4 regions of the Metasolibacillus sp. FSL H7-0170 genome follow, and region 4 is predicted to be linked to each of the others. Evidence: riboswitches for the same ligand, from Rfam matches in the RefSeq annotation. Region 4 holds a riboswitch; each other region holds the start of a gene.

Region 1 (5,243 bases), 1.1 Mb from region 4:
AACGTGCCAAGACCGGGAAATTGGTCTAAAGGCTGTAGATTTGCGGATCGTTGTCCACAAGCAATGAAAAAATGTCATGAAGTACCACCTGAATTAATAACTCAAGAAAATCAGACGAGCGTTGCTTGTTGGTTATATGAAAACGAGGCGGTGAGTACGAATGGAAATCAAGGATGAAGTAATACTAAATGTAAAAGAGCTCAAAAAATATTATCCGATGAAAAAAAACAAAGCGGGTGCTACAGTTGTAAAGGCTGTTGATAATGTCGATTTTCATATTAAAAAAGGCGAAACATTAGGGATTGTTGGTGAAAGTGGCTGCGGAAAATCAACTTTAGCTAAAGTCATTATTCAATTATTAGAAGCTACAACAGGTGATATTTTGCTTGAGGGCAAGTCTTTAATGAATTGCAAAGGACCAAAATTAAAGGAAGTACGTCGCAGTATGCAAATGATTTTCCAAGACCCTTACGCAAGCTTAAATCCTAGATGGACGATTGAGAGAACCTTATTAGAGCCATTAATTGTTCATAAAATTGGAACAAAGCAGGAACGGCAAAAAATTATTAAAAACATTATGAAAGATGTGGGGTTAGACGAATCCTATTTATCGCGATACCCACATGAATTCAGTGGCGGTCAACGTCAGCGTATCGGGATAGCTAGAGCGCTTGTCTTAAATCCGAAGTTAATTATTGCAGATGAACCTGTCTCAGCACTCGATATATCTGTCCAAGCTCAAATATTGAATTTACTGAAGGATTTACAAGAGGAATATGATTTAACCTATATGTTTATCACGCATGACCTTTCTGTTGTTCAATATATAGCAGACCGAATAATGGTTATGTATTTAGGGAGAATTGTAGAAATTGGCGATACGGAAACGATATTTTCCAAACCTTTACATCCTTATACAGAGGCGCTTATCTCAGCAGTACCTCAAGTAACAGAGGAAAAAAGTAAAGAGCGCATCATTATAAAAGGAGATTTGCCAAGTCCAACATCACCACCAACTGGCTGCCACTTTCATACTCGCTGCCCATTTGCAATGGAAAAATGCAAAACGGAGCAGCCACAACTACAATTTACAAATGACTCAAGGGCAGTAGCGTGTCACTTACATTCTTGATAATAAAGTGAGCCTATAATCAATGGAATTTTATATACAGAAAGAGGGTGTTTGAAAAGCTATTTTGAGACACCTTCTTTTTGTCGTGGAAAGCAATATCACTTTGCTACGGCTTCGCATTCTTCACAGAAGAAGCATGGGGAGCCGTTACTACATTAAGAATGCAAGACATCCGCATAGCTCTCGTGATTTTTTTCAAACTCAGCTTTAGCGAATGGGCATAATGGAAGTATCTTTATATTGTTTGTGCGTGCATGTTCAACAAATGCCTGTACCATTTTTTTACCGACACCTAACCCACGTGCAGCATCATAAACACCCGTATGGTCAATAATATAAAACTTATCGTTGGAATTGACGAATGTCATCTCGCCAAGTTCTACACCATCTTTTGTAGCGATAACTCGTTTTTCTTCAATAGTAATTTCCATAATTGCTTCCTTCCTAAAGACATATTGCAACGCCTTTGTTGGGCATGTGTCAATAATACGAGCTACCTCATCAGCAGATTTAGCATCTACTAGTACCCACGGTTTTCTTTTTGGATTGAACACATCAATGCTCCCTTTAACACAGTTCCCAACATGCTCACATAAATCCTTTGAGTAAAAAACGTCGATTTTTTCTCCACTATATTTACGATAACCAGCGTTTAATAATTGTTGTTCACTCATTTTCACCCATCCTCCCTCATAATGTAATATGAAAGCTTGTTTTTATCTTACTTAAAACATTAAAAGATGGCAATGAAAAATATCACTTATAGTTTGTCCCGCATTAACGGGCAGTAAGACGCCCACTTCAAAACTTATGTGAAAATATGCTAAGGATAAGTGGGAGATTAACTGCCCGTAAATGCCCGAGTGGTTCAACTAACAATCCGTGGAGAAAAGCATCCACGGATTGAAGGTTCACTTTATCCCGCATTAACGGGCAGTAAGACGGCCACTGCAAGATTTAAGTGAAAATACGCTAAAGGATAAGTGAGAGATTAACTACCCGTAAAAGCCCGATTGGTTCAACTAACAATCAATTGCGTCACATTGTAATTGATTACATAAGCAATTGAGGTTGTTCATAACGCACATAGGATACTCCACAATTGATAGCAGCTTCCATAGCTGTTTTTGATGCTTCTTCAGCAAAGGGATGACTAGCATCGACAACACAAGTAATCTCGTGTTGTGTAATCATATCAACTATTTCATTAACTGATAAATCGCTAATTAAAAAGGTGCCAGCCAGGCAAGTACCTTTTGTGATAAGAGTGTGCCCTTGTTGTTGTAAAGTGACAGCTAATTCTCGAGTTTCATTTATTCCTTCTATAAATAAAATCATATGAGCCCTCCTCATGGTCTAACGTGCTTAAAAATAAAAAAGCTGTATCTCTAAAAGTGAAGAGATACAGGCTATGAGATTCCATGTTTAAAAAGTGCGTATATATTCGTATATACACATTCCTTACATTTGATGTCTCGCCTATACTTCTCCCTCCGAAAAGCAAGTGACTAATTAAACGAGCAGGTTTCCTGGCTCGTGCTTCTTTTTACTTTCACATCTTCCCATTCGCTTGAACAGTGATTTTCGTGATTTCATCTGCACTTACAGTAGCGGGGGCTGCATTAGCTTCTCACTAATTTCCCTTTTACCTCAGCATTGCTAAGCACTCATTTAACCATCATATTCGATTATGATTTTACGATAACATATTTTATGCAAATTTCAACTGTTTTATTTTAAGAATGTGCTTAATAGAGCGCTGATTTCCATTGCGGTTGGCGCATTTCCTCCAACTAATGTATTTTCGTTAGAAGGTTTACGGGGGCACTTGTCACTTCTATTTCAACTAGCATGAAAGCAAGCCTAACTCATTCTCATTTTTCAATTGGGCTTATTTGGAAGCCAATACGCCATATTTATTTTTAATACGCTCGAGTTTTTCCCTTATAGGCTTTTCTAATAATAATAAAAAAATCACATTGGAAACAGCATAAACAATCATAAATGGTACAGCGGAAGTTAACGCAAGTACATAAGCTTCCCAGCTGAAAACACCGTACATGGAAATCGTTCCCCAAATGTCCATACCGAAGGAAAAGAAAACGCCTGCAAAAATACCGAATAAAATAAGAGGAATTTTTTTATGCATGATACCTGTTTTACCGAGCAAACCTGCTATAAAGCCAATCATTCCCCACATAAACATTTGAAATGGCGTCCAAGGACCCTGTCCAAAAAACATATTTGATACTAATGCAGAAATGGCTCCTGTTAAAAAACCTGCCTCCGCTCCAAGTGAAAAACCTGTAATCGCTGTGATTGCAGCGACCGGCTTGAAGCCGGGGGTAATGACAAATAACGCTCGACCCGCCACTGAAATAGCAGACATTACGGCTATTACTAAAATTTCGCGCGGCTGAGGCTTTCTCCGTTCAAATGACAGGAAAAAGGGAACAGATGCTAAAATTATAATGACAATTGAAATAAAATAATATTTCCTATCAGCAAATAATGTAATACCCGCATATAAAGTAAGAGGAATTAACACTAAGATGACAAATAGAGAGATGATTAAACGAATGTTTTTTGACATAAAGTAACGACATCCTCACATGTAATGGCATTGCTCAATTGTTCTCTTGTTATTCGATGGGCAGCCGTTGTATAAAAGCTGTTTCCACTATAAAACGCGCGAGGCTCATCCTCTGATACGATATTGCCATCAAAAAACAAGGCACATCTACTGCTATATTGGGCTGAAAATTCAATATCATGTGTCACCATAATAATGGTCATACCTTTTACTTGTAAATCCTTTATTATTTTCGCGAGTTCTTCTTTTGCATGTGCATCTAGTCCTTTTGTCGGTTCATCTAGTAGCAGAATTTTAGGTTCCATTAATAAAAGCTTTGCAAGTGCTAATTTTTGCTGTTCCCCACCGCTTAAATCATACGGATGTCGATGAAGCAAATGTGTTAAGTTAAATAATTGAATCGTCTCTTGTATTTTTCTATCTTCTATTTTATGTAAATAAGCCATATCATCTAGCTCTTGGCGAACTGTTTTTTGTACAAATAATGATTTTGGGTCCTGCGGTAATAAAGTTAAATATTGCTGATACAATTCTTTGTTGCTGTAGCTTTTTAAAGCTTTATTAAATAATAATAATTTGCCACGATAAGGCTTTTGGAGTCCTGCTAAAATAGCAAGCACTGTAGATTTCCCAGTGCCATTACCACCGATAATTGTTAAAAACTCACATTCCCTTACTTGTAGATTAAAATGCTGAACAATATCTAAACCATTTTTTTCGTAGCGAAAGGCAACATCCTTTGCCTCTAATACAATATTTGCTGTATTTTTTTCTGTTGTTGCTAGCATATGCGATGAGGCAGCGTTGAATTGCTGGTTGCTAAGCCAGCGTTGTCCCTCGCGGATTGTAAGAGGGACGGGCCCTACTCCGTTCAGTAGATGGAAAATCTTCATTGCGGTCGGCAGTGCTGTCAGCATCGCATGATTCGCTGGTAGCTTCTTTAAAATTGCCTTTGGTGGACCGTCGAATAAAATGCTGCCCTCATCCATAATAAATACTCGGTCGGCAAGTGGTAACACTTCTTCTAAACGGTGCTCAATTAAAATAATTGTAATGCCTAATTCTTTATTTAAGCGATGCAATGTTTGAATAAATTCCAAGGCAGCTATTGGGTCTAATTGTGATGTTGGCTCATCAAGCAGCAATAATTTTGGCTGCATGACCATAATTGATGCTAAGTTTAAGAGCTGTTTTTGCCCCCCAGAGAGCGCTGTTGTTTTTTGATGAAACCATTTATGGATGCCGAAAAAATTAGCCATCTCAGCTACTCTACGACGAATTGTTGGTGAGTCGAGGCCGAGGCTCTCTAATCCAAAGGCAAGTTCATGCCATACTTTATCTGTCACAATTTGATTATCGGGATGCTGGAACACATAGCCAATATCAGTAGCAGCAACTTCTGCATCTAGCTGCTGTATATCACAGCCTTTGTAGAAAATAGTTCCTGTCTTATTTCCGTGTGGGCGCAACTCTCGCTTAAAATGGCGCAGTAATGTACTTTTTCCGCAGCCTGATTGA
Region 2 (5,243 bases), 1.1 Mb from region 4:
TCTCATCTTCAAATGGCTTGTAATTGTTCGACATTATTGCTCCTCCTCTTTGATGACTGCTCTTACAGGACTACCATCTGCTCCTTCTATTAATAGAGGTAAAATAATCATCTCATAGCGCCCTGCTTTGATATGCTCAAGCAATAAGTTTTCTACTATATAAATATCACTCTCTACTAGCGCATGGTGTATTGGTAGCTCCTTTGAAGTTACTTTATCAACTGATGGCACATCCACTCCAATTAAATTAATGTCGCTTTCTTTTAAATACGCTACAGTTTCTATTGTTAGTGTAGGTACTTCCTGAGGAAAAATATGTGCGTTAGCTAGCGTTTTTGTTTTAAAAAATACAGCATTTACTCCTGTAATTTTCCCTGCAACATGCGACATTTCAATAAATTCACTATCCAAGCATTCCACAACGACCACTTTTCCGATACAGCGCTCTAAATCAAGCTGCTCAAATGTCTGTCCATTGTTATCAAAATGAAATGGTGCGTCCATATGCGTGCCTGAGTGAAGGCTCATCTGTAGCATACCGACATTGACAGAGCCTGTATGCTCCTTTGTTGCAACCGTTTCATAGATAAATTTTGTATCGCCTGCCCATGTCGCGATATTTTTGTTCAACGGCTGTGTTATATCAATCCACCCCATTACGCTACAATCTCTCTTTCATTCGTAAATTTCTCATATACTTTCGTTTCCATAATATCCTTTAAAATTTCAAAACATTTATACACTTCTTCAAATGTGTTATACATTGCAACTGCCGCTAAGCGAATCCCCTGTGGTGCACGGAAATCAGGAATAACACCGCGCTCCTTCAATGCCTTGCAAATGCGTGCGGCATCTGGATGCTCTAGATAAATATGACCACCACGCCTTTCATGCTCTACTGGGCTACACACTTTAAAGCTATATTCACCAAGCATATCCTCCACGCATTGCAGCATGTAATCTGATAATGCCAACGAACGCTTTCGCACATTATCAATGCCCATTTCATTAAACAACCCAAGCGCTCCTAACAATGGCGCCATACTCAACACATTTGGTGTTCCTACCTGAAAGCCCCCAGCCTCAAATGCTGGCTCAAATGTATGACTCATCGTAAATTGCTTTTCTTTATTTGAGCCAAACCAGCCAGCTAAGCCCGGTGCTGTCCCAAAATGCTTCTCATGCACAAAAAGAGCCCCTGTACTACCCGGTCCGCCATTCAAATGCTTATACGTGCACCAAAAAGCAAAATCCACATTCCAGTCATGTAAATGATGTACAACTGAGCCAACTGAATGACATAAATCAAAGCCAATTATAATACCACGTTCATGTGCTGCCTTCGTTAATTGCTCCATATTTAAAATTTGCCCACTGCGATAAAGCACACCCGGTAAAACAATTAATGCTACTTCATCTGTCATTGCCGCAATAATATCTTCTTCATCTAGCATTTGCCCATCTCGTGATGCCACACGAATTAAATGTGACTCATCATAACCCTTTAATGCTAGTTGTGATTTTAAAGCATAAATATCAGAGGGGAAATTTAATTCATCCGCTAAAATCTTCGTTCTCTTTCCCTCTGGCTTGTAAAATGTCGCAACGAGCTGATGTAAATTGCTCGTTGTCGAGCCAGTGACAACTACCTCTTCCTTTTGTGCGCCTACAATTTGTGCCATTTGTGCACCAAGCTTCTCAGCAAGGAAAAACCAAGCATGCTCGCCCTTTGTCCAACCATCAATACCGTATTCTTTCCATGAATTCATCAAGCTGTGTAACGTCTTTTCTGCACGCTTTGACATCAGCCCTAATGAATTGCCATCGAAATAAATACGCCCCTCTTGCATATAAAACTCCTCCCGCATTGAGGCAATTTCATATGTTTCATCTAAGCGTTTGGCATATGCCCATGTGTTTGCTGTCATGCGTCAGCCACCCCTCTTCTTATTTTTAACACTCAAATTGATAGTAACATTCATAGGGATATGAGAAAACCTTTATATTGAGCTATTAAATAGCCTTAATATTATGACAGGAAAAGAGAATGGAAATTTTGAGCCAAAAGTTCCATTAACTCGTGGACAAACGGCAAAAATACTAAAAAGAACGCTACAAATTGCAAATATGATGTAATATTTTAAATTTAAAGGAGGTCATCTGAAACGTTTATTATTTCAGATGGTCTTTTCTCTTTTTCTAACTATTTCGAAAACCAGAGAATTATGCTACACTTACCAATAAGTGAATAGTAATTGCAGAATAAAGGTGCTCAATTTATGAGCTTAATAGGGAATTCGGTGCAAAACCGAAGCTGTTTCCGCAACTGTAAGTGTAGATGACTACAGAGTATACCACTGTCCAACGAGGAAAAATGCCTCTAGTAGATGGGAAGGTTCTGAACTAGGATACACGAGCCAGGAGACCTGCCTTTATTTCATCGTATTAACTCTCTTCGGAAGCTAGGAGAACTTACGGCAAATAGACGGACAGGCACACTATGCCTATTTTCTGTTTTCCATGAGATGCTTCCCCTTTTTGGAGGAGCATCTTTTTATTTTTGAGTTAACTGCAAAACATTCACGAAATAAAAAATAGGAGGTTTTGTAAATGGTTCAATTCAAAAAATGGTGGCATCTAGCGTTTGCCCTGCTTTTGGCAGTTTCGCTCGTATCACCAGCAGCAAGTGCGGCGGTATTACAGCCGGTAAATGAGGTACAACGAGCAACAGTGTCAAATGTTTCCTTATCTGTTGATGGATTATATGGCACACCTATTGTTACTTCTACAACTCAAGATGTTACTGCTAGTACAACTGCATTATCATTTTTAGAGCAAGTATTAACAGCTCAAAACAAGTCTTATGTCGTAACAGTTCACCCTACTTTTGGTCCATATCTTGAGTCAATCGAAGGACTAGCAGCTGGTAGCCTAGGTGGCTGGGATGGCTGGGTATATACAGTAAATGGTAACAGTCCCACTGTTGGATTAGACGCTTATGTATTATCTGCTAATGATGTAGTTCGTGTGTATTACACAACTTGGGCTCAATTAAAGACTACAAATACAGTTGCTGTCGATGATGTAAATCCATCTGTTACAGTAAATTTAACTGGTGATTTATTTAATACTGTGGCGGCTTCTAATTTAGCAAATTGGACAATTAATACAGGTACAACTGCATTAACAGCGCAGTCGATTACTGTGAATACAAATCAACAAGCTGTCATTACATTTGCAGGTCAAGCAAATGCAGGCACTATTATCATTACGGCCTCTGCTAGTGCATTACTTGGCGGTTTAGCAAGTGATCCTCTTGAAATCGAAGTACAATAGCTAAGTCAACTAATACTGACAAGGTGATACACTCTTTCCTTGTCAGTATTTAACTATTTATAAAGGTGTGATTTTGAATTGACTATATGGAAAAAACAACTGCATATAGCACTTGTCTTTATTTTAGTATTATCACTATTCTCTCCAGTTAGTGTAATTAAAGCACAGCATTTAGAAGGAGAAATAAACGAGCTAAACATTGAAAATACTAATGAAATCAGCGATAGTAATCTTGATAATTTAATAGAACAAGATAATGCTATAGAGCCTAATAATGAAATAGAATTGGAAGATTCAACAGAGCAAGATAATGTATTAAAATCTGAAAGCGAGCTTGGGCAACAGATACCATTAGGTGATTCAGATGGATTAGCTCCTTTTATGGAATTTACACCGCTTTTAATTAATGCTATCCAGCTGAATCCAGAGGGACCTTTATTATTAAAATCGGGTGATACAGCTCAACTTACTGCTTCTATCCCAACTACAGATGATAGCGCCATAATTACATGGACTTCGAGTAATCCTGAAGTTGCAGCAGTTGATGCCGATGGGCTCATAACAGCTGTCGGCATTGGAGATACAGAGATTACTGCTACCGTAGATACAATATCTAAAACTGTTAAAGTTCAGGTTGTTCCAGAGGCAGTAAAGGAAATAAGCGATTTAATTATCGCATTGCCTGATGAATTAGAACCAACCGAAGCGATTTATCAACAACTACTTGCAATTAGAGAAAAAGAAGCTAAATTACAACAGTTAGGCATACGAAATATATTCGATACGACGCCTTATCAACAACTGTTACGTCAAAAAGAAGCTAACTTCGCCATCAACTATATGACCGATCCAACTAATGCGACACCTCCTGTTGAGCAAATAACGACTTTAGATGCAAATCTTAGTGCTCAGCTTGAAGAAATACGTAAAGTATATACATCTCTTTTCAACATTAGCGGTCGATGGAAGCCGACTGATTCAACATTAGAAGCTCTTGATCATGCGTTAGCTGAAAAAGAAGTTAAATATGCAATTCTTGCTATTGACGCACTTCCAGAAATAGAAGATTTAACAGTAAATCCGATAATAAAAGAATCTCTAGACTATGCTAGAAAAAAGTATAATGGCATAACTAGCGTCCGAACAGTGCCTAATCCATGGGTCCCTAGTTTACCCCCTGTAAATCAACCGTTTAAAGATGACGTCACAAACAAACAAGAGCTTTTTGCCAAGGAAGCAAAATATGTAGCATTGTTAATTGATGCCATTGATGTAACTAGCCCATTCGCTTTTGAGCAATTAAAAGCAGCTAAAGATGCGTATCAAAGCTTATTACGTATAACAGACCCTGGAAACTGGCAAAGTCGCATAGGCAACTATAATACTTTGTTAGAAAAAGAAAAAATACTGAATGCAGAAGGTGATATCAATCTAGTTATCTCTAAAATTGATGCGCTTCCTTCTGTAGAAACACTAGTTTGGGCTGACAGATCGAAAGTAATTGAGGCACAGCTGGCCTATGACCAATTGCTAGATGAATTCAAAACTCGTGTCACAAACTATGCAATATTAGAGGCTTTACAAAAACGTTTAATAGAATTGCAACCTCCTACAGTCGATGCCTATCATGCTGTTGCCAATTATTTATTATCAAGCTCAGCTATACCTACTTATGGCTCAGAATGGACAATTTTAACATTAGCTCGTGGTGACAATTCTGATAAATATAAAGATTATTATGAGCAATATTATAGCAATCTCGTAAAACATGTAAAAGCAACAAATGGGAAAATAGGTAGCCAATCAACAGATTGGTCTCGAGTAATTATTGCACTTACTGCAATTGGTAAAGATCCTAGAGATGTTGGTGGTTACAATCTTGTAGAAAAGTTAACAGATTATAATTT
Region 3 (5,243 bases), 1.2 Mb from region 4:
CAGGAGTTTTTAGGATTAAGTAGTGCAGGGCTTGTTGTAAAAAAAGAAAATGCCCATATTAAAAATTTGAGCGACTTTGCTTCAGCAGGGTTTACGCTAGCGCCAATCGCGGCAAATAACGCCCAGTATACAGTCATTGCTGAATACAATGAAGCGAATCCGGATAACCAAGTCAAGCTACAGGCAGGGGAGGAGTTTTCGGTTGATGTTGTGCAATGGGTGAATGAAGGGCGTGTAGATGGTGGTGTACAAATCGAAGGTAGCTTTAACGGTCAAGTATTAACGGAGGGCGGCCCGTATCATCATTTAAAGGATGATGTTGTGTATAACGAGTTTGCAGTAATTAAAACATGGCCGCTATTTAATAAAAAGGAGCAGGAATTCGCAGATGCCTATGATAAAGCAATTCAGCAGTTAAAGGAAACGGATGCGCTAAATAAGCTAAGCGAACAATTTTACGGTAAGGATTTATTCAAAGTGTTAGATTCTGTAAAACGTTAGATGAATTGATTAGCTAAGGGAGAGCATATGCAAACTGCTTTCCCAATAGCTGCATACATAATGAATCGGTGGTGAGATGAATGGAAAAATACTTTGATATCATTTATTTATGGTCAGCGCTTCCACAGCTATTGCCATTTTTATTTGTGACATTATATGTTGCTGCTCTTGCGGTCGCTTTTGGTAGTGCTGCTGGATTGGTGTTAGCGATGGCGAAATTAAGCAATCATGCATTGCTGCGTTGGCTTGCGAATGGCTATACAACAATTATCCGTTGTACGCCTTCAATTGTATTATTATTTCTTGTGTACTACGGGGTTCCGGCATTCGCTGAAAATTTATTAAATATCAATTTGCATAATGTGCATACAGGTGTTTTTGTAGTGATAACATTTAGCTTACAGTTTGCGGCGATGATGTCCGAGGTAATTCGTTCTTCTTATTTAGCAATTGATAGAGGACAGCATGAGGCAGCTGTTAGCGTCGGTCTCACACCACTGCAAGCCTATCGACGCATTGTTTTTCCACAAGCATTTGTTGTTGCCATACCGAATTTTGGAAATGGCTTAATTGCGGTATTACAGGAAGGGGCACTTGCCTATACGATAGGCTTTATCGATATTGTAGGAAAGGCAAATTTAATTATTGCGAATAACTATGGTACGCATACGTTAGAAATTTTTATGGCTTTAGCTATTATTTATTGGATTTTGTCGATTACGTTAGAGAAGCTATTTGCAAAATTGGAGCGAGCATTTAGCAAAGGGAAGAGCTCAATCAAGGCAACATAAGGAGTGATGTGCATGGATTTTATTAATATAGCATTTTTAATAAATACCTTTTGGGTTGCGGTGAGCGGTGTGCCAATTGCGTTATTGGTAACGATTGTATCGCTTATATTAGCAATACCTTTAGCTTTTCTACTTGCCATGTCGCGTATTTATGAAGTGCCGATTATTAACCGTTTAACAAAAATTTATGTGTCTTTTGTGCGTGGCACGCCAGTAATTATTCAAATTTTTGTGCTCTACAGCAGCATCCCACTCATTTTAGCAGGTCTATTTGAAAAATATAATATCAATTACTCCATTTATGATGTGAATCCATTATGGTATGCCCTTATTATATTTACGTTCAATACAGCCGCAGTTTTAACTGAGGTGTTCCGCTCTGCATTGCAAACTGTTCCTAAAGGGCAGCTAGAGGCGGCGCATTCTGTTGGCTTGACAACGGCACAGGCTTACTGGCGTATTGTGATTCCACAATCTTTGGTAGTGGCGCTACCTAATTTATGTACAGCAACGATTAATTTGATTAAGGCGACATCGCTTGGTTATGCCATTTCGTTACAGGAAATTACATTGAAGGCGAAGGTTGCTGCTAATGTTGGCTACAATTATTTAGAGGCATATATCGATATTTTCATCGTTTATTTAATTTTATGTATGACGGTAGAGTATTTATTTAAACGCTATGAACGCTATTTAAGTCGCTATAAAATGAATCTTCAAAGTTAAATGTAAAGGGGGAGAGCTGATGCTACAAATTACAAATATTCATAAATCATTCGGGCGCAATGAGATTTTAAAGGGCGTTGATTTAACTGTTTCAAAAGGGGATGTTGTTGTTATTTTAGGTCCCAGTGGTTCAGGTAAAACAACATTGCTGCGCTGTATTAATTTTTTGGAGCGTGCGGATAAAGGAACGGCGAGCTTTGGTGAAATAACAGTTGATTTAAAAAATGCCTCTAAAAAGGAAGTGCTTGCTGTACGTAAAAAAACCGCCTTTGTATTTCAAAATTATAATTTATTTCATAATAAAACGGCACTGGAAAATGTCGCAGAAGGCTTAATTATAGGTAGGAAAATGAATAAGGAGCAGGCGTATGGACTTGCGAAAGAGGCACTCGATCAAGTAGGTTTGACGCATAAATATGATGCCTACCCAAGTCAATTATCTGGTGGTCAGCAGCAGCGGGTTGGTATAGCCCGAGCTATTGTATTATCGCCTGATGTAATTTTATTTGATGAGCCGACATCAGCGCTTGACCCCGAGCTTGTAGGGGAAGTTTTAGAGGTCATGAAAACAATCGCGAAGTCTGGCACAACGATGATTGTCGTCACACATGAAATGTCATTTGCGCGAGATGTAGCAAGCCATGTCATTTTTATGGATGGAGGTCAAATTGTTGAGGAAGGCTCCGCGCATGAGATTTTTGTACAACCAAAAGAGGAGCGCACAAAGCAGTTTTTACGTCGCGTACTACCTGAAGAGTATAACTACCATATTTAGCACCTACACAATCTCAATTTTTTCGCTATAATTAAAGTGGAGACATTGAGATTTTATTCATTGTCAAAGATAAAAAAGTTCATAGTGAAGCACAAAAGGTTCCTTGTAGATGATAAGGAGTAAAAGGGAAATCAGTGAAAATCTGATGCGGTCCCGCCACTGTAAATGCTAGTTTCTAGCGGTATGCCACTGAATTTTTGGGAAGGCGCTAGAGATGTATGATGCATAAGCCAGGAGACCTGCCTTTCGTGTAAAGCCAATGACAACCTACGAGGATAGGGTGGCGCCGCTATTTTAATAGTGCCCTATTATAATCTCTCGTATTTGTCGAGGGATTTTTTTGTTATTTTGTTTAATTAGGAGGAATTAGAAGTGAAAAAGTTTTGGTCAATTATAATGACGATGCTGTTAGCAACAGGCTTGCTTGCAGCGTGTGGACAGGATGACAATAAGGAGCCACAAACGCAAGATGAGCAGCAAACAGAAGTACAGCAAGAAACGGACGAGCTCGCAGCAGCCTTTCCTGCGACAGTAACAGATGCTTTAGGCAGAGAGGTTACGCTTGAGCATGCACCAGAAAAAATCATCTCTTTAACACCATCAAATACAGAAATTTTATTTGCTTTAAATTTAGAAAATGAGGTTGTTGGCGTCAACGATATTGATGATTATCCACCAGCAGTAGCTGAAAAAGAAAGAGTCGGTAGCATGGAATACAATGTTGAAAAAATCGTCTCCTTACAGCCCGATATTGTTTTTGCACATGAATCAAGCATGTTCGCAGTTGAGCCAGCATTAGAGCAATTAGAAGCAGCGGGCGTAACGGTGTTCGTCGTTAAAAATGCGGCAACATTTGAAGAAACATATATGACAATGGAACAAATCGGTACTTTAACAGGTAAAGTAGAAGAAGCAGAGAAAATGGTGGAATCTATTAAAACGAAGCTAGCTGATATACAGGCAAAAGTGGAAGGACAAGAAGAAAAATCAGCTTTCGTTGTTGTTGGTATGACACCAGATATTTATGCAGTTGGTCAAAACACATTTATGGATGAGATGCTAAAAGCAATCAATATTAAAAACGTTGTTGAAGCGGATGAATGGCCAATGTATAGTCCAGAGGATTTTGTTGCAAGCAATCCAAGCACAATTATCGTGACATACGCAGAAGATGTGGACGCAGTTTTAAATAACCCAGCATTTGCTGAAATGGATGCGGTGAAAAACGGCGCAGTTTACACTGTAGATGGCAGTATGACAAGCCGTCAAGGTCCTCGCATTGCGGATGGGGTAGAATCAATTGCAAAGGCAATGTATCCAGAAATTTTTAAATAAAGTGAAACTTCAATCAGTGGGATTCCTCATCCCCACTGATTGTTAGTTGACCCACTCGGGCATTTACGGGCAGTTAATCTCGCACTTATCTTTTAACGTATTGTCACTTAAGTCTTGAAGTGGGCGTTTTACTGCCCGTTAATGCGGGATAAGTCTGGATGAGGGCTGCCTAAAAGAATTATAAGAAATTGAACATTTGTTGATTATTCCAAATAAAGGGGACATCTAAAAAAACGTCTATAATCAGCGTTTTGGACGATGACTCTTTGGTAAAAGGTTTATATTCCTAAGCGATAGAGAAGAAACGAAAATCTCCCTTTTAATACGATACCAATACAAAATTCCCTTTTTGGATAGCCCTACTCCAGAATAAGCGTTTATTTAAAGGCAGGCGATTCTATTTGAGTCAAAATAAAAAGGCAGTAATTGCATATGTCATATCAATTGCATTACTACTCATAAGTATATGGTTAGGAGTTGCGGTAGGTTCAGTGAACATACCGCTATCTACTTTATGGGATAGAGAGGCTGACCCAACCGCCTACAGTATTTTATGGAATATTCGAATGCCTAGAGTAATGCTTGCTGCGCTCGTTGGTGCGTCGCTGGCGATAGCGGGGGCGGCATTTCAAGGTTTATTAAAAAACCCACTCGCTGATCCATATACGCTCGGTATCTCGTCAGGGGCCTCTGTCGGTGCAGTGGCAACTATTTATTTTTCAGTATCGCTTCCGATGCTTGGCGTTTTCACATTGCCGATTTTTAGTATGCTTGGCGCAGCGATAACAATGATCATTGTGATGACTTTTGCGCGCCTTGTTGACCGAACGATGAAAATGGAGACATTAATATTAACTGGGGTTATTTTTAGCTCTTTTTTAGGTTCCTGTATTTCTTTAATGATTGCGTTGACAGGGGAGCAGCTACGAATGATTATGGGCTGGCTACTTGGTAGCGTTTCGATGCGCGGCTGGCCATATGTGCAAATGATTATCCCGTTCGTTATTATCGGTGTACTTTTAATTTGGTTAAACCGTCGTGAGCTGAATGCGATGGTTTACGGAGAAGAGCGTGCAAAGCATTTAGGCGTTGATGTGAAGCGCAGTAAATATATT
Region 4 (5,243 bases):
TGGATTGGACAGATGAGACAGAGTCCATGGCGGAGCTGGTAGCTAGCTCTAATCGTTTAATTATCCTTCGTTCTATGACAAAAATGTATAGTATGGCAGGTGTGAGACTTGGCTATGCACTTACACAGCATGCCTTCAAAATAAAGCAAGAGCTACCCCACTGGAATGTCAGTGCAATCTCGATTGCACTTGGTATGCAAGCATTGCAGGAAGAGGATTTCTGTGCAAAATCAAGGCAGCAGGCAGCACAAAATCGTGCAGTAATTATTCCATTTTTGATGGAAAAAGGCTGCATTGTGACGAAGAGTAAAACGAACTATGTAGCCTTCCGTTTGCCGTCTACATATGATGCGACAAAATTTTATTTCTCACTATTACAAAAAGGAATTGTCCTGCGGCATACACAAAATTTTATTGGTATGGATGGCGAGTGGTTCCGCCTTGCGCTGAAAGAACAGCATAAAATGACAGCATTTCAGCAAGCATTGGAACATTTTTTTAGGTGCAAATAAAGCCATCTTATTTAGCACGAATTACTTGCAGTGTGGAATTTGAAAATTCCCTAAAAAAACGAAAGTAATTTCATACTTTACTCACATTTCTTGGCTATACTGAAAAAGCAGATAGATAATGGGAGGAAAAAGTATGAAAAAAATATTTGCATTTTTAGGGCTATGCTTTTTAATAGCTGCTCAAAGCGTTTCGGCGCATACTATGACAGAGAAAAACATCTATGAGGACGTTGAACCAACTGCTGAAAATGCGCAAAAAATACTATTGTTAAATAGTTTAGGGTTGCTTGGTTATAATGGACAGGATATGAAGCTAGCGCAAGAAAAAAACTTATCACGTATGGAATTTGCAGCATGGGTTGCGGGCTTTTACCAATTAGAGGGGGAAGATTTTGAGCAGCAAGCAAATGCTAGTTTGCAGGAGGAATATGTATCCTCGTTAGAGGGTGATATTACATATAAGGAGCTAAATACAGCGCTTTTCCATAAGGCATTAAATCTTGATGAGCCAGACGCAACAATGACAAAGGCACAATATATCGATTTTATTTTTGCGCATTTGAATGATGATATGGGCGGTCATACATTGCCACAAATGGGCGGCTTCGTTACTGGTCCTACAGGTGTGATTGAAGAAGTAAAAATGGAAGATAAAACAACGATTCTAGTCATCGCTGGTCATGAATATCCTTTATCTGGACATCCGCGTATTTCTGCAACTTCTGACAAGGCAGAGGATTGGATAGGTAGCACTGTTGAGCTGTCTTATTTTACAACAGCAAGTGGCGGTCATAGTCACAGTCATGGTCATGACGACCATCATGCGGAAGAGAATTCTGTAGAAGATATGGCATTGCATTATGTACAGCTACAGCAAACAGCGGCTAATGCAGCAGAGGAAGCAAGCACTAAAAGCGGCTGGCTTATGTCAGCAATTATTGTTGTGATATTAGCTGGATTAGCATTACTGTTTTTAAAGCGTAAATAAAGAGGCTCTTTGCTAATGGAAAATCAAATTGTTGAGAGCAGTGGGGAAGGGTGTGTCTGAAAATTCATTTTGAGACACGCCTTTTTACAGCTTTTTTTAAAACATACTAAAGAAATAAAAATATTAAGAAAAGATAGCACATTTAGATAAAAGTATGATAAAGTAATAGCACAATTGAATAATGTGTAAGAGTTGGTGCCAAGCGAAGGTTTGGCTTAAAAGGGAAGTCGGTGCAAATCCGACGCTGTCCCGCAACTGTAAGTCGGAGCAAATCACAAATGCCACTGGTGGGAAACTGGGAAGGCTGTGAGGCGCTGTGATGACAAGCCAGGAGACCTGCCAATATCTAGTACACACCAAATACCTACGTGGAAATAGGTGGTGAAAAGTAACGATAAATGTTACAAGTACGAGCGATAAAACAAGAGCGAATGGAATACCATTACGTGTTTTTTTGCGATATATAAATTAATTAGCCATTTTCCAATGAGGGAAAATGGTTTTTTGTTGTAAAAAACTAATTTTGAAAGGTTGGTTTGTGAAATGGCATATGTAACAACAACGATTGGCTATCCATATATTGGGGAAAATCGCCAATGGAAAAAGTCTTTAGAAAAGTTTTGGAAACACGAAATAACAGAAGAGGATTTTCTAGCACAGCAAAAGGAAATTCGTTTAAGTCGCATCGAAAAACAATTGCAGCTAGGATTGAATGTAGTATCAGTTGGCGATTTTACCAATTATGACCGCGTGCTGGATATGGCTGTTATGTTTGGACTTGTACCAAAGCGCTTTAATTGGCAAGGTGGGAAAGTTGATTTGCAAACTTATTATGCTATGGCACGTGGCAATAAAGAGGCAGTCGCAAGTGAAATGACGAAATGGTTTAATACGAATTATCACTATATTGTGCCTGAATACGAAGGGCAACCACTACAGTTAACAGAAAATACAGTGCTAAAGCATTTTATAGAAGCAAAGGCTGCATTTGATATTACCGCAAAGCCGACACTTATTGGCCCTTATACATTTATAAAACTAACAAAGGGCTATGACCGCGTATCTCAAGCGTCATTCGTTTTAGCCATTTTACCTTTATATGCACAAATAATAAAGGAGCTAACTGAGGTTGGCGCGGAATGGATACAGCTTGAGGAGCCGGCGCTTGTTACTTCATTAGATAAGGAAGAAATTCAACTTGTGCAGGAAATATATGCACAGCTCTCTGCATCTGTACCAGAAGCGAAATTGATGTTACAAACATATTTTGAATCCTTATCAGCATACGAGCAGCTTACACAGCTCCCAGTTCATGGTATTGGGCTAGATTTCATACATGGCTATACGCATAATATGAATGCACTACGTCAGCATGGTTTCCCAGGAGACAAAGTTTTAGCTATTGGTATCATCAATGGACGAGATATTTGGCGGGCAAATTTAGCGGAAGTATATTCGACGGTGAAGGCAATTGAGCAACTTTCAGGTGCTAAGGAGCTATGGATTCAGCCTTCGTGCCATTTACAGCATACACCTATTACGACGAAGTTTGAAGCAAGGCTCGATTCGACCTTGCGAGATGCGCTTGCTTTTGCAGATGAAAAAATAGTTGAAATTGTGGAAGTAACAGCTTATTTGAATGGACAGGACACATCAACTAATAGCGCCATATCAACAAGCATGAAGGCGATAGAAGCGTTGAAAAACCATCCTATTCGCAACAATAAGGGAGTACAACAGGCAGTTCAAATGATTCAGCAAGCAGATTTTGAGCGCAAAACATCCTATAAAGAGCGTGTGGCAATTCAACAGAAGGCGCTACAATTACCGTTATTTCCTACAACGACGATTGGTAGCTTCCCGCAATCAGATGAAGTAAAGCAAAAGCGCAATGCATGGCGCAAAGGTGATGTAACAACTGAAGTGTACAATGAATTTTTAAAGCGAGAAACAGCACGCTGGATTGCAATCCAGGAGGAGCTGGATATTGATGTTCTAGTGCATGGTGAGTTTGAGCGGACAGACATGGTAGAATATTTTGGCGAAAAGCTAGCAGGTTTTGCATTTACTGAAAATGCATGGGTAGTATCTTACGGCTCACGCTGTGTAAAGCCACCAATTATTTACGGAGATGTAGCGTGGGAAGCGCCGATGACTGTGAAGGAAACACTTTATGCACAAAGCTTAACAAAGCGTCGTGTGAAAGGAATGTTAACAGGTCCTGTAACAATTCTGAATTGGTCATTTGTGCGTGATGATATAGAGCGTAAAGACGTGACATATCAAATTGCATTAGCATTGCGTCAGGAAATCGAGGCACTTGAGCAAGCAGGTATTTCCATTATTCAGGTAGACGAGCCCGCATTAAGAGAAGGCTTACCGCTTCGCAAAGAGCAGTGGGATGCTTATTTACAATGGGCTGTAGGAGGCTTTAAGCTGGCGACAGCCAGCGTAAAGAATGAAACGCAAATTCATACACATATGTGTTACTGCGAATTCAATGATTTCATTGAGCCAATTAGTGCCTTGGATGCGGATGTAATTTCAATCGAAACGTCTAGAAGTCATGGAGAGCTCATTCGCTCACTACAGAATAACCCTTACGACAAAGGCATCGGCTTAGGTGTTTATGATATTCATAGCCCACGCGTGCCAAGTGAGGAAGAAATGCTGACAATTATGGAAGATAGCCTACAAGTATTAGCACGTAACCAATTTTGGGTAAATCCAGATTGCGGCTTAAAAACGCGTAAGGAGCCAGAAACGGTGGCAGCGTTAGCAAATATGGTAGCAGCAGCGAAAACATTGCGTCAGCAAATCGAGCAAGTAATTTAAAGAGGTGCACAAAATGGATAGACAGGTAGTAAAACATTATGAGCAATTATTAAAATCAAATATTATGCAAAATCAGCTAAATGGTGTTTCAAAAACTTTGCATGAACAAGTGGCGCAGTTAATTGCAAATGATAAAGATGATAAGATTGAAATTCAACTAGCCTATAATAATGTAATACGAGAGATAGTGGGGGAAGAGCATTAACTTCTTTCAGCATTCAAGGGATGTCCCAAAAGCCGTGCATAGCCTGCATTTTGGGACATCCCTGTCCTTTTTTTTTCAAATATCATCGCTATTAGTTCAAAAAGCGGGATTATTTCATCGTATATTTGTGTAATGAACCATTTGTTATTTTCCTTCCCAGTTATCTTGATATTAGCATAGCAATAATAGTAAAGTTAATGGAGGGCTGTTGGAAAAGGCAAATTTGTTTTGGAAGTGCATTGAAAGAGGAATTTCATTCTTTTCTCTTTTACTTTGAGGAACCCTATGTTACTCTCGTTTTCAATCAGTAAGTTTTTGTCAAAAACTCATGGATACCCCATATGAATGAAAGTGAATAATGGAGGGGAAATATATGAACATCCGACAAGAGGATGATTATGTCATAATTAATGGCTTTAAAATTGAAGGAAGAATTTTAGAAGAGCGTTGTCAACAATGTCGCAGTCAAAAAATTCGAGATGACCAGTATGATGCTTATTTTTGTGCAACATGCAATAAATGGCTTGAGGAAAAATGTAATGACTCAGACTGTCACTATTGCTCACAAAGACCAAATAAACCAATCCCAGAGCAGTACAGGAGATAGGCGATGAATACAATTTATTTCGTGCGCCATGCACACTCATACTACACACCAGACGAATACAACAGACCTTTATCAAAAGAAGGCTGGGTGGAGGCG

The links. Region 4 has a riboswitch for cobalamin ahead of metE (5-methyltetrahydropteroyltriglutamate--homocysteine S-methyltransferase). Riboswitches for the same ligand answer to the same signal wherever they lie in the genome.
Region 1: another riboswitch for cobalamin. It lies ahead of MHH70_RS16755 (precorrin-6A/cobalt-precorrin-6A reductase); the one in region 4 lies ahead of metE (5-methyltetrahydropteroyltriglutamate--homocysteine S-methyltransferase).
Region 2: another riboswitch for cobalamin. It lies ahead of MHH70_RS16790 (DUF4430 domain-containing protein); the one in region 4 lies ahead of metE (5-methyltetrahydropteroyltriglutamate--homocysteine S-methyltransferase).
Region 3: another riboswitch for cobalamin. It lies ahead of MHH70_RS08995 (ABC transporter substrate-binding protein); the one in region 4 lies ahead of metE (5-methyltetrahydropteroyltriglutamate--homocysteine S-methyltransferase).

Annotation. Positions count from the first base shown of each region.
Region 1 covers NZ_CP151964.1:3,583,056-3,588,298, forward strand. The annotation lists gene MHH70_RS16735 (ABC transporter ATP-binding protein) at 1-177, shown strand, start outside; gene MHH70_RS16740 (dipeptide ABC transporter ATP-binding protein) at 161-1,132, shown strand; gene MHH70_RS16745 (GNAT family N-acetyltransferase) at 1,288-1,563, opposite strand; partial or broken gene MHH70_RS16750 ((4Fe-4S)-binding protein) at 1,594-1,806, opposite strand; gene MHH70_RS16755 (precorrin-6A/cobalt-precorrin-6A reductase) at 2,186-2,470, opposite strand; cobalamin riboswitch at 2,634-2,818, opposite strand; gene MHH70_RS16760 (ECF transporter S component) at 3,024-3,725, opposite strand; gene MHH70_RS16765 (energy-coupling factor transporter ATPase) at 3,704-5,243, opposite strand, start outside.
Region 2 covers NZ_CP151964.1:3,594,057-3,599,299, reverse strand. The annotation lists gene kynA (tryptophan 2,3-dioxygenase) at 1-34, opposite strand, end outside; gene MHH70_RS16800 (cyclase family protein) at 34-657, opposite strand; gene kynU (kynureninase) at 657-1,928, opposite strand; cobalamin riboswitch at 2,250-2,449, shown strand; gene MHH70_RS16790 (DUF4430 domain-containing protein) at 2,611-3,336, shown strand; gene MHH70_RS16785 (S-layer homology domain-containing protein) at 3,415-5,243, shown strand, end outside.
Region 3 covers NZ_CP151964.1:1,936,927-1,942,169, reverse strand. The annotation lists gene MHH70_RS09015 (transporter substrate-binding domain-containing protein) at 1-501, shown strand, start outside; gene MHH70_RS09010 (amino acid ABC transporter permease) at 582-1,292, shown strand; gene MHH70_RS09005 (amino acid ABC transporter permease) at 1,305-2,018, shown strand; gene MHH70_RS09000 (amino acid ABC transporter ATP-binding protein) at 2,038-2,793, shown strand; cobalamin riboswitch at 2,873-3,055, shown strand; gene MHH70_RS08995 (ABC transporter substrate-binding protein) at 3,166-4,128, shown strand; gene MHH70_RS08990 (iron ABC transporter permease) at 4,530-5,243, shown strand, end outside.
Region 4 covers NZ_CP151964.1:741,547-746,789, reverse strand. The annotation lists gene MHH70_RS03475 (aminotransferase class I/II-fold pyridoxal phosphate-dependent enzyme) at 1-512, shown strand, start outside; gene MHH70_RS03470 (hypothetical protein) at 646-1,500, shown strand; cobalamin riboswitch at 1,677-1,859, shown strand; gene metE (5-methyltetrahydropteroyltriglutamate--homocysteine S-methyltransferase) at 2,044-4,335, shown strand; gene MHH70_RS03460 (hypothetical protein) at 4,349-4,540, shown strand; gene MHH70_RS03455 (hypothetical protein) at 4,914-5,147, shown strand; gene MHH70_RS03450 (histidine phosphatase family protein) at 5,151-5,243, shown strand, end outside.